DNA from 2 places in the Massilia oculi genome. Region 1 is predicted to be linked to the other one. Evidence: predicted binding sites of a transcription regulator. Region 1 holds the regulator's gene; the other holds the start of a gene.

Region 1 (7,297 bases):
CCACGTAGCGGTGCATGAAGTCGCACTGCGGCCCGGAACGCTCCTCGACCGCGATCGCCTGCGGCTTCCAGCCCGCGAGCCGGTCGTTCAGCAGGGACAGGCTCGATGGCTGGAAGGTCTTGGGCAGTTGCGACAGGTGGGGCGAACCGAGCACCATGATCTCGCTGGCCGGCCCTGCGGCCGGGCCCTTGAGCCGGCTCGGATCGAAGGCCGGCTGGTAATCTTGCGCGACGGCGCCGCCGCATAGCGTCATCGAGATCAGCAGGGCACGCAGGCGCATCGGTCTTCCTTTCGAGTCATGAAGACCCGATGTTCACACCTCGTCGATGCGCTGTCACGCAAAAATCGATATGCATGCTCCCGCTTATGCGAGATGCCTGAGCGGATGCGCGTGACCAGGCCACACCGGTTCGAAGAAGCGCGCCACCATGTCGGGCGTGACCTGTTCGAGCGCCGGCGGATTCCATTGCGGCGCATTGTCCTTGTCGATAACGAGCGCGCGTATGCCTTCGAGCACTTCGCCATGCTCGAAATTGCGGCGCACCAGCGAGCGCTCCATGCGCAGGCAATCGGCCACGGACAGCGCAGCGCCGCGCGCCAGCAGCTCGTGGGTCACGCACATCAACAGCGGCGAGCGCTGGCGCATCGCCTTCAGGGCTTGCTGCGCAAACGGCGTCTCGTCGCGTTCGAGCGAGGCCATGATGGCGGCGACCGAGCCGGCGCCGAAGTGGGTATCGACCAGCGTGCGCCGGGCCTGCAGCTCGCTCTCGCCTGCCGCTTGCGCGAACGGCGCGGCGAAGGCGCGGATGGCGGCGGGAAGTGCGGCGCCGCCGGTCGTCTCGATCAACGCGTTCAGGGCCGGCAGCTCGGCGCTGGGCACGAACACGTCGGCCAGGCCCACGTAGAGCGCGTCGGCGGCCTTGATCGTCAGGCCGGTCAGGCCCAGGTAGTTGCCGAGCCGGCCCGGCGCATGCGACAGGAAGTGGCTGCCGCCGACGTCCGGGAACAGGCCGATGTTCACTTCGGGCATGGCCATCTTCGTTCGTTCGGTCACGATGCGCAGGCCGCAATCCGGCCCGCCCTGGGCGATGCCCATGCCGCCGCCCATCACGACGCCGTCCATGATGGCGATATAGGGCTTGGGATAGAAGTGGATCAGGTGGTTCAGCGCGTATTCTTCGGTAAAGAAATCCTCGAGCAGCGCGCTGCCGCCGGTCGGCCCCTTCTGTCCGACTTCATGGAAGAAGCGAATGTCGCCGCCCGCGCACAAGGCCTTCTCGCTGCTGCTGGTGAGCACGACTGCATCGACCCGCCCATTGTCGCGCCAGCCAAGGAGGATGTCGGTCAATGCGCGCACCATCTCGAGCGACAGCGAATTGAGCGCCTTCGGGCGGTCCAGTGTGATGATGCCGGTGCGGTTGGCGATGCGGGTCAGGACGTGGTCGGTCATGGGTTGATCCATCATGAAGAGACCTGCATTTTACCGAACACGCGCCTCGGGTAGAACTGAAACGCTGGATGCAAAAAGGGCGTCCCCTCAGACGCCCTTAGCTAGTGTGAGCCCTGCGCCTGATCAGGCGACAGCAGCGTCTTCGCCGCCGATTTCCGGCATGCGTTTGATCGAGGTACGGCTATGGTCTTTCAATTGCTGCTTGTGTTTGAGGATCTGTCGGTCCAGTTTATCCATCAGCGTGTCGATCGCGGCGTACAGGTCTTGCGCGACGCTTGCCACGTGCAGGGTCTTGCCCGACACCTGGACGTTGATCTCTGCTTTCTGCCTTTTTTCTTTTTCAGTGAGGTTGTCGACGGCCAGGAAGACGTGGGTGTCGATCACCTGGTCGAAATGGCGAATGATGCGCTCGAGCTTATTCTGAACGTATTCACGGATGGCGGGGGTTACTTCGAGATGATGGCCACTGATTGTGAGGTTCATACACACTCCTTTGAAAAGGTTGCACCGTGTGGACCACACCAACGCGACAAGGCACGACGGGTGTGGACGGCGCAGTTACAAGGACTTGCGGAGGCTTACAGGGGGTATCTTGAGGGCTTCACGGTATTTTGCAACCGTCCGGCGCGCGATGACCATGCCTTGTTCCCCGAGCATCTCCGCGATCTTGCTGTCGGACAATGGGTTCCTAGGGTCTTCTGCTCCTGTCAATTGTGCGATGAGCGCACGGATTGCCGTCGAGGATGCTTCGCCTCCCGCCTCGGTGGCAACGTGGCTGCCGAAGAAATACTTCAACTCAAACATGCCGTGCGGGGTCAGCATGTATTTCTGCGTTGTGACACGAGAAATTGTGCTCTCGTGTAGGCCTAGTGTATCAGCTATCTCACGTAAAACAAGGGGCCGCATGGCAACCGCGCCATGCGAGAAAAAATTGCGCTGGCGCTCGACGATCGCCTCCGCCACACGCAGGATGGTGTCGAATCGCTGGCGCATATTCTTGATGAGCCACTTCGCTTCCTGCATCTGCGCGCCCATCTGCGCCTCGCTCTTGCCCTGCTTGAGCAGGCTGGCGTACAGGCTGTTCACGCGCAGGCGCGGCATCACGTCCGGGTTCAGGGTGACCGCCCAGCCGCTCTTGGAACGGCGCACGATCACGTCCGGCACCACGTAGTCCGACACGTTCGAGGCAAACGCCGCGCCCGGGTGCGGATTGCATTGGCGCACCACGGCCTGCACCTCGCGCAAGTCTTCGTCGTCGCAGTCGAGCGCCTTCTTCAGCTTGCTGTATTCGCGCTGGGCGAACCAGCTCAGGTAACCCTCGACGATGGTCAGCGCCATGCGCCGCGTCACCAGCGGCACACCGGGCATGCGCCGGATCTGCAGCGCCAGGCACTCGGCCGCGCTGCGCGCGCCGACGCCCACCGGGTCCATGCTCTGCACCAGCGCCAGCGCGCAGCGCAATTCGTCGATCTCGATCCCGAGCTCTTCGGGCAGCCTGGCGTGGATCTCGTCGAGCGGCTCCTCGAGGTAGCCGTTGTCGTCCAGCGCATCGATCACCAGCTCGGCCAGCGCACGGTCGCGCGCCGACAAGGTGGCTTCGCGCACCTGCTCCATCAGATGTTCGCGCAGGGTTATAGCGCAGGCTTCCAGTTGCGGGCGGCCGTCCTCGTCCTCGCCGCCGCCCGACGATGGCGCGCCGCCTTCGCTCCAGTCGGCATCAAAGCGATCGTGGTCCGCGCCGTTCTCGAAACCCTCGCCCTCCTGCGCCGGCGCGTCCTGGCCTTCGGCCTGCTGGCCGGGGGCCGGTGGCGCCTCGCCGTTGGCGGGCGCATTGTTGATCGCGCCATCGGCCAGCAAGCGTACCGAACGGTCGAGCGGATCGTCGAGCCGCTCGAGCAAGGGGTTATCGCCCAGTATCTGCTCGATCTCCTGGTGCAGCTCGAGCGTCGACAGTTGCAGCAACCGGATCGACTGCTGCAGTTGCGGCGTAAGCGCGAGGTGCTGCGAAGTGCGAAGTTGCAGGGACTGTTTCATCTAGGCGTCGCTCACATGCGGAAGTGTTCACCCAGGTACACGCGGCGGACCGACTCGTCCGCGATGATGTCGTCAGGGCGGCCGGAGGCAAGCACCGCGCCCTGGTTGATGATGTAGGCGCGGTCGCAGATGCCGAGCGTCTCGCGCACGTTGTGGTCGGTGATCAAAACGCCGATCCGGCGCTCCTTCAGGAAGCGCACGATGCGCTGGATCTCGATCACGGCGATCGGGTCGACGCCGGCGAACGGTTCGTCGAGCAGCACGAAGCGCGGATTGGTCGCCAGCGCGCGCGCGATTTCCACGCGGCGGCGCTCGCCGCCCGACAGCGACAGCGCCGGATTCTCGCGCAGCTTCTCGATCTGCAGGTCGGCCAGCAGGGTGTCGAGGCGCTCGTTGATCTGGTCTTTCGACAGCGGCTTGCCGTTGTCCTTCTGCAGCTCGAGCACGGCGCGGATGTTCTCTTCCACCGTCAGCTTGCGGAACACCGACGCCTCCTGCGGCAGGTAGGACAGGCCCAATACCGCGCGGCGGTGGATCGGCAGGCTGGTGATGTCGGTGCCGTTGATGTCGATCGAGCCGGCATCCGACGGCACCAGGCCGACGATCATGTAGAACGACGTGGTCTTGCCGGCGCCGTTCGGACCCAGCAAGCCGACCACTTCACCGCATTCGACCTGCAGCGACACATCGCGCACCACCAGGCGCTTGCCATAGCTTTTCTGCAGGCCCTTGACGACCAGGGTGCTGCAATCGCCCAGCTCCATCGGGATCGCCGTCATTGCGCGCCTCCGGCCGGGGCGCGCTTGGGCGACAGGATCAGGGTGCCGCGTCCGCCGCCGGCCTTGGTCTGGCCGCTGACGTCGTTGCGCACGGTGGCCACTTCCTTGCGGTTGTCGTAGGAGATGAAAGGTCCGGTGATCTGGTTGGTCATGCGCGAATTCTCGAGCTCCTTGATCAGGGCGTTCGAGTACAGGCGCACCAGCTCGGAACGCTCGTCGTACTCGATGCGCTCGGCCTGGCCTTCGACCCACAGGTCGGGGCCGCCGTCACGCTTCTGGCGGAAGGTGGTCAGCTTGCCGTTGGACGCGGTGAGCGTCACGCTCATATACCCTTCCGGCGACTCGTTGACCACGGCGCGGTCGGCCTTGAGCAGCAGCGTGCCGCGGGTCAGGACCACGTTGCCGGTGAAGACGCGGGTGCCCGTGATGCCGTCGACGTCGGCGGAGTCGTATTCGATGGTGGCCGGCTTGAGCGAGTCGGCGCGCTCGGCGGCCGCGGTCAGCGACAGCAGGGAAAGGAAAGCGGCAGCAAGGAGTTTTTTCATGGTTGGAAACGGGTCTCGGGTTGGCACGCGGCGCACGTCGTTCAAGGATCAGCGCTGGCGTGGCGGATAGACGATCTGGCCGCGGCTGGACAGGTGCATCTGCTGGGTCGCATTGTTGGCGACCATGCCGGTGCCCTTGAGCGTGGACGCGCCAAGTTGCATGTCGATCGGCAGATCGGTCTTCACGATTTCTTCATCGGGCAGCACGGTGAGCGCCTGGCTGCGCACGCGCAGCGCCTCGCTCTGCGCGGTCTTGGGACGCTGCAGGTCGACGTCGCCCATCAGTTCGACCCGGTGCTCCTGGTGATGAATCTGCGCGTTCTTCGCGACCACCGTCATCGGCGGGCGGCCCGGCTCGACGCCGCGCAGCACCGGCTCGTCGACGTGCGACACGTCGCCATTCGGAATGTGCGCAAGGCGCTTGCCCGACACCAGATAGCTCGGCTGGCCATTCTCGGTCATGCGCACGAACGAAAAATTCTCGACGATGTAGTCAGGTTCGTCCGGCGGCCCGCCGAGCTGGGCGTCGATGTCGGACGCCTGCATCAGCTGCAGCAGCCAGAAGCTGCCGAAGGCGAAGAAGGTGCCGATCACGATCATCGCCAGGAGATTCCAGCGGTGCGCGGTGCGCTTGTTGACGACGACGGTAGCCATTTTTTATAACCTCAGGCGAAGTACGGCGCGAGCGCCTGGTCGTAGGTGCCTTGGGCGCGCATCACGAGGTCGCACACCTCGCGCACCGCGCCGCGGCCGCCGCCATTCCTGGTGACGTAGTGCGCGCGATGCTGCACCTCGGGGTGGCCGGTCGGCACCGCGACGGCGAAGCCGACGCGCGCGAACAGCGGCAGGTCGATCACGTCGTCGCCGATGTAGCCGCACTGCTCGGCCGTGAAGCCGGTCGCTTCCAGCAGCCTGGCGAAGCCGATGCGCTTGTCGTGGATGCCCTGGTGGACGTGCGAGATGCCGAGATCGGCCGCGCGCTTGACGACGATCGGCGACAGGCGCGCGCTGATGATCGCGGTCTGCACGCCGGTTTTATTCAATAACTGGATCCCCAGGCCGTCGAGGACGTTGAAGGTCTTGGTGACTTCGCCTTCCGGACCATAGGTCAGACTGCCGTCGGTCAGCACGCCGTCGACGTCGAAGATCATGACCTTGATGCGCGCCGCGCGTTCCATGTGGGCCAATGGGGTAATGGCTGGGATAAACGTGTCGCTCATCAGATCACCTTGGCGCGGGTCAGGTCGTGGATGTGCAGCGCGCCGACCAGGCGGTCGTCCTGGTCGACCACCAGCATCTGGTTGATGCGGAATTCTTCCATCACGGCGACGGCGTCGACCGCCAGCTGCTCGGGGCGCACGCGGCGCGGGTTGACATGCATCACGTCGCGGATCTGGATGTCCGAGAAGTCGTGCATGCGCTCGATCACGCGGCGCAAGTCGCCGTCGGTGAACACGCCCACCGGACGGCCTTCGGCGTCGACGATGGCGGTCATGCCGAGGCCCTTGCGGGTGACCTCGAGCAGCGCCTCGACCAGCGAGGTTTCGGGGCCGACGCTCGGCACCGCGTCGCCGCTGCGCATCACGTCGCGCACATGGGTCAGCAGGCGCCGGCCCAGTGCGCCACCCGGATGCGAGAGCGCGAAGTCCTGCTCCCGGAAGCCGCGCGCATCGAGCAGCGCCACGGCCAGCGCATCACCCATCGCAAGGGTGACGGTGGTGCTGGTGGTCGGCGCCAGGTTGAGCGGACAGGCTTCCTTGTCCACCGCGATGTTCAGGTGCACGTCGGCCAGCATGGCCAGGCGCGAGGATGGTTTACCGGTCATGGCGATCACGCGTGCGCCCAGGCGCTTCACGGCCGGCAGGATGTCGAGGATCTCGGACGATTCGCCCGAATTGGAAATCGCGATCACGACATCGTTTTTGGTGACCATGCCCAGGTCGCCGTGCGCGGCTTCGCCCGGGTGCATGAAGAAGGCCGGAGTGCCGGTGGACGCCAGGGTGGCGGCGATCTTGCGGCCGATGTGGCCCGACTTGCCCATCCCGGACACGACCACGCGGCCGTCGCAGGCCATGATCAGCCGCGCGGCGTTCACGAAACTGTCGTCGTCGCCCAGGCGCGCCTGCAGCGCGCGGATGGCGTCGGCTTCGATCGACAGCGTTTCGCGACCCAATTCCAGCACGCGCCGGGCGAGGGTCTCGTCAAAACTTTTCGGCATTATTTTTTCATCGGTTACACTCATTTTGGAAGTATAAACGAATTGGGAAAGCAAAAAACTTGCCAGTCGTAACAAACGATAACAAGCGCATGCCGCACCACACCTGGCTAGTGCCATAAGATCAACATTTTTGCCATTTATCCCAGCATCGCATCAATGCATTCCGGTCTCGAACTCACCCTCCTCCTTCTGGGCTGCGCCGTCCTGGGCGTGGTCGCCTTCCGTAGCCTTCATCTGCCGCCGATGCTCGGCTACCTCGCCGTCGGTGTGC
Region 2 (7,297 bases), 310 kb from region 1:
CGACACGCTTGCCGATCACGTAGGCGCCAACCAGGCCGGCGACCGCGGAATTGATGTGCACCACGGTGCCGCCCGCGAAGTCGAGCGCGCCCTGCTGCCACAGGTAGCCGGCGCCGGCGCTGACGGTGGCCAGCGAGGCGGCATCGGTGATCGCGTCAGGACCGGCCCAGAACCAGACCATGTGCGCCATCGGCAGGTAGGCGAAGGTGAACCAGATCACCACGAAGGCCAGCACCGCCGCGAAGCGCGCGCGCTCGGCGAACGAGCCGACGATCAGCGCGCAGGTGATGGCGGCGAAGGTGCCCTGGAAGGCGACGAAGATGAACTCGGGGATCATCACCTCCTTGGTGAAGGTGGCGCCCATCGAGAAGGTGCCGGCGACCGGGTCCCAGATGCCTTGCAGGAAGGCGCGGTCGAAGCCGCCGATGAAGGCGTTACCGGAGGTAAAGGCGAGTGAGTAACCGTACAGGCACCACAGCACGATGATCAGCGAAAACACCATCATGACCTGCATCAGGACCGACAACATGTTCTTGGCGCGCACCATGCCGCCGTAGAACAGCGCCAGGCCCGGGATCACCATCATGATGACCAGCAGGGTGGCAACGAACATCCAGGCGGTATCCCCCTTGTTGATGGACGGCGCCGCCATGGCCGGGAGGGCCAGGCCCAGGCCCAGCATGGCGGTCAGGATTTTTGTCGTTATATGCTTCATGAACACGTTCCTTCTTACAGTGCGTCGTTGCCGGTCTCGCCGGTACGGATACGGATGACCTGGGTCAGGTCGGCCACGAAGATCTTGCCGTCACCGATCTTGCCGGTGCGGGCGGCGCCCTGGATCGCATCGATCACCTGGTCGACGATGGCATCGTCGACGGCGGCTTCGATCTTGATCTTGGGCAGGAAATCGACAACGTACTCGGCGCCACGGTACAGCTCGGTGTGACCCTTCTGGCGACCGAAACCCTTCACTTCGGTCACCGTCATGCCTTGCACGTTGATTTCCGACAGCGCTTCACGCACTTCGTCGAGCTTGAAGGGCTTGATGATGGCGGTAATCATTTTCATGGTATTGCCTCTTTTGCTATCAAAAAGTTTTTGACACGGACAGCACGGCGGCTGACTTGCCCAGGTTCTTGCCTTCCGGACTCAGGTAGGCGTCGGTATTCGCCTTGTGCCAGGCCAGGGCCACGGTGGCGACCCCAAAGTCCTTTGTCACGCCGATCTTGTAGTGCGTGTAGGACGCCGGGCTGTTGTTCTTCACGCGCTGGCGGCCGATCTGCAGGTTCAGCAGGAAGCCGTTGCTGACGTCGATGTCGGCGCCCACGTCCAGATAACCGCTGCGCTTGCTGTCGGCGGTGCCGAACAGATTGGTCGTCGAGTGCGAATACTTGATATACGCAGGGCCGAAGCCGAGCTTGCCGTAAATTTCAAAAGTATTTGCGTTCGGATCCAGGCTGTTATCTGGATACCAGTAATACAGGCCGCCGACGTCGTAGCTGACCTCATCGGTCAACTGGCCACGCTTGCCGGCATACACATCCCATTCAAGATTGCCGTCGCCACCCAGGTCCTTCGTCCACTTGATAGTGGAGAGCCAGGTGCCTACGTAGAAGCCTGTTGGGCCATGTACGTAGTCGACGCCGCCGGACAGGGCGGGGTCGGAATCGGTTTGCGACAGGCCGCGGTAACGGTAGTCGCTGGTGAGGGCCACGTTGTAGCTCACCTGATGTTCAGCGGGTTGTTCCTGTGCCATGGCCGGGAAACTGGTAAAAGCCAGAATCGCCAGACTGATCGCGTTGATTTTTGCATTGCACTTCATGACAAACCCCCTTGGACAGTTACTGCGTTTGGAATTCCTTTATTGGTGCGTTATCTCCTTCTTCGTTTAGCAGGATGTGTGCCAGCTCATAAAAACAGTGAAAATAGCCTTGTTTTTTTTGTAAACACGCCCCACTTACGATTTGCTTCAATACAATCGAGCGCGAACGGCGTCCGCCGTGTTGCGTGACGCACCAAATCAGGCTCGTTTGCACCGCCGTGGTGCATACAACCTCGGCAGAAAGGGATAGGGACATGAACAACAGCAACTTCTTCAGCGATTTGCAGGGCAAGATCAACCAGGCACTGGAAAGTGGCCCGGCCAAGGACATCGAGCGCAACGTCAAGGCGGCGATGACCTCGGGCTTCGCCAAGCTCGACCTGGTTACGCGCGAGGAATTCGACATCCAGGCCCAGGTGCTGGCCAAGACCCGCGCCAAGCTGGAAGCGCTTGAGCTGCGCGTGATCGAACTCGAAGCCCGCCTGGGGTCCGGCGCATCGTCCACCTCGTCGGCATCGGCCCCCCGCCAGCGGGCGCGGCGCCGTCGGCCACGGCCCCATTCCCGGCCCAGCCCGAAGATCCGACCATCGTGCTGCCGCCGAGTCTCGACAAATCGGGCGATACGCCGATCAACAAACCCTGACGGCGGGTGCATTCATGGATAGGGCAACCGGCATGAATGCACCAGAATCACGGACCGGCACCCTGCCCGCGCAGGAAGTGTCGCTCGACGTGCTGCGCGAAAAATACGCGCGCGGCGACGAACGCACGATCGGGGACGTGCAGCGGCGCATCGCACGCGCCCTGGCCGCCCTCGAACCGCAACGCGCCGAATGGGAGCGCCGTTTCCTGGAGGCCCAGCAGCAGGGCTTCGTTCCCGCCGGCCGGATCGCGTCCGCCGCCGGCCTTGGCCTCTCGGCCACCCTCATCAACTGTTTCGTCCAGCCGGTCGGCGACGCGATCTCCGGCACCAGCGACGGCCTGCCCGGCATCTATACCGCGCTCAGCGAAGCCGCCGAGACCATGCGCCGCGGCGGCGGGGTCGGCTACGACTTTTCCGCGATCCGCCCGCTGGGCAGCAAGGTGGCCGGCACCGCCTCGCGCGCTTCCGGTCCGGTGTCGTACATGGAAGTATTCGACGCCTCCTGCCGCACGGTGGAATCGGCCGGCGCGCGGCGCGGCGCCCAGATGGGCGTGCTGCGGATCGACCATCCCGACATCGAACGCTTCATCGCGGCCAAGGACACGGGCCGTCTCACCAATTTCAATATCTCGGTCGGCGTGACCGACGCCTTCATGCGCGCCGTCGAGGCGGACGAGGCGTTCGCGCTGGTGCACCCGGCCGAGCCGGGCGACGAGGACGTGGCCGCCGGCGGCCACCGCAGGGACGACGGCCTGTGGGTCTACCGCAGCCTGCGCGCGCGCGAGCTCTGGGAACGCATCATGGTCTCGACCTACGACCATGCCGAGCCGGGCGTGCTGTTCATCGACCGCATGAATGCCGAGAACAACCTCTGGTACGCCGAAGAGCTGCGCGCCACCAATCCCTGCGGCGAGCAGCCGCTGCCGGCGTATGGCTGCTGCGATCTCGGCTCGCTCAATCTCACCGCCTTCGTCGATGCGCCGTTCACGCCGGAGGCGCGGCTGGACCTCGAACGCCTGCGCGAGGTAGCCGCCACCGCGGTGCGCATGCTCGACCTGGTGCTCGACGCCACCCGATGGCCGCTGCCGCAGCAGGCCGAAGAGGCGCGCGCCAAGCGCCGCATCGGGCTGGGCTTCCTGGGCCTGGGCAGCGCGCTGGCGATGCTGGGCCTGCGCTACGACGCCGACGAAGGCCGGGCCATGGCGGCGCGCATTGCGACCGAACTGCGCGACGCGGCCTACGCGGCCTCGATCGAACTGGCGCGTGAAAAAGGCGCCTTTCCGCTGTTCGACGCCGACAAATACCTGCGCGGACAATTCGTCGCACGCCTGCCGCAAGCCCTCCTCGACGGCATCCGCGCCCACGGCATCCGCAACTCGCACCTGCTGTCGATCGCGCCGACCGGCACCATCTCGCTGGCCTTCGCCGACAATGCCTCGAACGGCATCGAGCCGCCCTATTCCTGGACCTACCGGCGCAGGAAGCGCACGGCGGACGGCGGCACGCGCAGCTACGAGGTATGCGACCACGCCTGGCGCCGGTACCGCCAGCTGCATGGCGACGCCCCCTTGCCCCGAGCTTCGTCAGCGCGCTCGAGATGCGCGCGCTGGACCACCTGCGCATGGTGGAGGCGGTCCAGCCCTTCATCGACACCGCGATCTCGAAGACCGTCAACGTGCCCGAGGATTATCCCTACGAGGATTTCCGCGACCTGTACCTGGAAGCCTGGCGCGGCGGCCTGAAGGGACTGGCGACCTATCGCCCGAACGCGGTGCTGGGGAGTGTTTTATCAGTCGCGCCAGCTGCAACGCAGCCCCCATCGGACGACGACCCGCTGCGCAAGCGCTTCGAGCATCGCCCGCTGGGCGAGCTGGAATCGGTGACCTCGAAGATCGAGTACTCGACCCAGGAAGGCCGCAAGACCGCCTACCTGACGGTGAGCTTCCTGCGCGCCGAAGGAGCATGGGAAGGCCGCCGGGTGACGGTCGAGCGTCCCTTTGAATTCTTCATGCCGGCCAACCAGCGCACCGGCGGCCACCAGTGGATCACGGCCTCGATGCGGCTGCTGTCGATGGTGGCGCGCGCCGGCGGCCCGATCGCGCGGGCGCTGGCCGACATGCGCGAGGTGGTGTGGGAAAAAGGCCCGGTACGCTGTGGCCATATCGTGCGCGACGATGGCGTGCAGGTGCCGGTGTACCACGACTCCGAAGTCGCGGCGATCGCCTTCATGCTGCAGCGCATGCTGATCCGGCGCGGCTTCCTCGACGAGCAGGGCAACCAGGTGCCGGTGGAGGCGCTCGCGCGCAGCTTCGAACGGCGCATGCACGACGCCATGCCAGAGCTGGGGCCGCGCTTGCAGGCCGAGACGCCGCCCGAGCCACTGCCCGTCCTGAACGGCGCCAAATGTCCGGAATGCGGCGCGCTGGCGCTGCGCAAGGTCGATGGCTGCTCGCGCTGCGAGTCGTGCCACTACGTCGGCGAGTGCGGCTGACCGGGCCTTTGAAAAGAGGCGTTCGCGGGGCCGGCTCAGGCATACTGCCGGGGTCGCAACCAGTCCCGGCCTCATGATGAGTTACTACGCCCTCAAGCACGTCCACATGACCTTCGCCGTCCTGAGCGGCGCGCTGTTTCTTGTCCGCGGCCTGTGGATGCTGGCCGAATCGCGCCACCTGCAGCGGCGCTGGGTCAGGATCGCGCCGCACGTGATCGACACGCTGCTGCTGGGCAGCGCCATCGGCCTGGCGGTATGGAGCAGCCAGTACCCGGGCCAGGCGCCGTGGCTGACCGCCAAGCTGGTGGCGCTGGTCGTCTACATCGGCCTGGGCACGGTGGCGCTCAGGCGCGGCCGCACGCGCCAGGTGCGCGCCCTGGCCTTCGTCGGCGCGCTGGCCTGCTTCGCCTACATCCTGGCGGTGGCGGTCACCAAGAATCCGCTGATCGCCGGGTGAAATGCGGTCTGCCGGGTAGGCATCAGCGCCGCTTCAGCTGCGCCAGGTGCGCCGTCACCTGCTTCCGCTCGCGCCGCGCGAGCGGTGGGACGCCCGCCAGCGCCGCCCGGTAGGCCGCGATCGCGCGCGGCCGGTCGTGGCGCGCTTCGTAGACTTCGCCCAGCGTCTTGTAGACATAGGGCCTGGGGGCGATCGCCGCCGCCCTCTCCAGCTGCAGCGCCGCTTCGGCCAGCCGTCCCTGGGCGCGCGCCACCTGCGCCAGTCCGTAGGGCCCATGCTCGCTGGACGGCAGGCGGCGGCTCAGTTCCTCGAACAGCCGGCCGCTCTGCGCATAGCGGCCGGCGTCGAGGTGGGCGCTGGCCAGGGTCAGCAGCAGCTCGCGCTGGCTGCCCTGCACCAGCTCATAGCGCGTCGGGTCGGCCGCCAGGATGTGTTGCTCGGCCTCGTCCAGCTTTCCCTCGTCGAATGCGCACATGGCGCGCATCAGGCGGGTCAGGTCGGGGTCGAGGCGCCACGTTTCGGTGGCCAGTTCGCGCGCGCGCACCTCGCTGCCTCCCAGGAAGAATGGCGCATCGAGATAAAAGACCATCAGCGTCACGCGGGCGCGGTAATTCATCGGATCGAAGCGGATCGCGCGCTCCAGGGTGTCGCGCGTCGCATGCGCATTGCGCACGAACGCGACCAGGCCGCCGGCGCGCGACTGCGCCAGCATGACGTTCCCCAGCGCTTCGGCGCAGACGCTGCTGTCCGGATTGGCCTCGACGCAGCGTTCGGCATCAATACGCGCCCGAGGCAAGTCGTCCGTCTCGCCCCGGGCGATGCTCAGGTCGACCGACGCCGCCAGTGCCGTCGCGTCGGTGTCATCGCGCGCCAGCCTGGCCTTGATCGCACTGCTCGCCTCTGCATAGCGCTTCTGGTGCACCAGCAGTGCAATCGGGTCGGTGTGGACAGCCTGTGCGGCGCCACCGCACACCCCCAATAGCAACACCGGCACCCAACGTGCCAAGCTCTTAGCCAGCATTGCATTCCCTCTCGTCGGGATCCGGCCCTTTCCGTGGCGGCCGGTCCCGCTTGCGCGCTCAAGTATTTTTTGTTATTTAATATAGAACAAATCCTTACACGAAAGGCGTCCATGCGTCAATGCAGCGGGGATAGCGAAGATAGCCTGCATGGCAAGCGTGGCGGTCGGGACGAATTCACCGGACGCGCAACTCAGCGGGATGGACGCGCAGCGCGGTACTTCGCCAGCGCGGCCCCGAGCCAGGCGGCGCTGGCGACCGGCGCATTGCCGCCGCAGCGAACCTGGTAGGGCTTGCCGCTGAGGCTGCTTTCGCTGGCGGCGCGCGCGATGAAATCCTCGCTTGAAGCGACCAGGTCGCGCTTGAGCAGATAGTCGTATTTGCGCTGGAGGTGTTTTGCCGCTTGCGCGGCGTCGTGCCAGTTGCCATTGCGCTGGAAGCTGCAGCCCGATGCGGTCAGGTAGCCGATCAGGTGGGCGATTTCCTGGCGCGCGGCGGGGGCCGGTTCGGCATGCGCGAACAGCGGTGCGATGATCAACAGGATGGCCGTGAAGCGTTTCATCGTGAGGCAGAGGAATGGAGATGAACAAGCGCCAGTATGCCGCCATCGCCGCTTTCATGCGACGTCCCCGCCAATCGAACGGTGCATGCGGTACGGATAAAATCGGGGTCCGGACATCGTCCTGGCTGGCCGACGAACTCTGGCGCGTCACTGCTGTTTATACTGGATGCCGTTCCCACCACCGCGCCCATCATGACGACACCTCTGCACCTCTTCACGCGCGCCGCCGTTTGCGCGGCGCTTGGCCTTCCTGCACTGGCCTGGGCACAGGCGCCAGCAGCCAGCGCCGCCGCTTCGCCCGTT

The links. The regulator sigma-54, encoded in region 1, starts transcription at its own class of promoters, with help from an activator protein. The targets are predictions, from matches to a motif close to TGGCANGNAANCTGCTTT.
Region 2: a site for sigma-54 is predicted at 1,889-1,906, ahead of DIR46_RS10115 (TorF family putative porin). Genes of this name have one in related genera too.

Annotation. Positions count from the first base shown of each region.
Region 1 covers NZ_CP029343.1:2,489,474-2,496,770, forward strand. The annotation lists gene DIR46_RS11500 (DUF5694 domain-containing protein) at 1-280, opposite strand, end outside; gene DIR46_RS11505 (enoyl-CoA hydratase/isomerase family protein) at 365-1,450, opposite strand; gene hpf (ribosome hibernation-promoting factor, HPF/YfiA family) at 1,574-1,933, opposite strand; gene DIR46_RS11515 (RNA polymerase factor sigma-54) at 2,009-3,484, opposite strand; gene lptB (LPS export ABC transporter ATP-binding protein) at 3,496-4,248, opposite strand; gene lptA (lipopolysaccharide transport periplasmic protein LptA) at 4,260-4,808, opposite strand; gene lptC (LPS export ABC transporter periplasmic protein LptC) at 4,857-5,462, opposite strand; gene DIR46_RS11535 (KdsC family phosphatase) at 5,474-6,028, opposite strand; gene DIR46_RS11540 (KpsF/GutQ family sugar-phosphate isomerase) at 6,028-7,026, opposite strand; gene DIR46_RS11545 (monovalent cation:proton antiporter family protein) at 7,183-7,297, shown strand, end outside.
Region 2 covers NZ_CP029343.1:2,176,462-2,183,758, forward strand. The annotation lists gene amt (ammonium transporter) at 1-715, opposite strand, end outside; gene glnK (P-II family nitrogen regulator) at 730-1,068, opposite strand; gene DIR46_RS10115 (TorF family putative porin) at 1,088-1,822, opposite strand; partial or broken gene DIR46_RS27245 (accessory factor UbiK family protein) at 2,077-2,307, shown strand; partial or broken gene DIR46_RS10125 (adenosylcobalamin-dependent ribonucleoside-diphosphate reductase) at 2,498-4,956, shown strand; gene DIR46_RS10130 (SirB2 family protein) at 5,030-5,413, shown strand; gene DIR46_RS10135 (tetratricopeptide repeat protein) at 5,436-6,434, opposite strand; gene DIR46_RS10140 (YfeK family protein) at 6,626-6,994, opposite strand; gene DIR46_RS10145 (DUF1579 family protein) at 7,187-7,297, shown strand, end outside.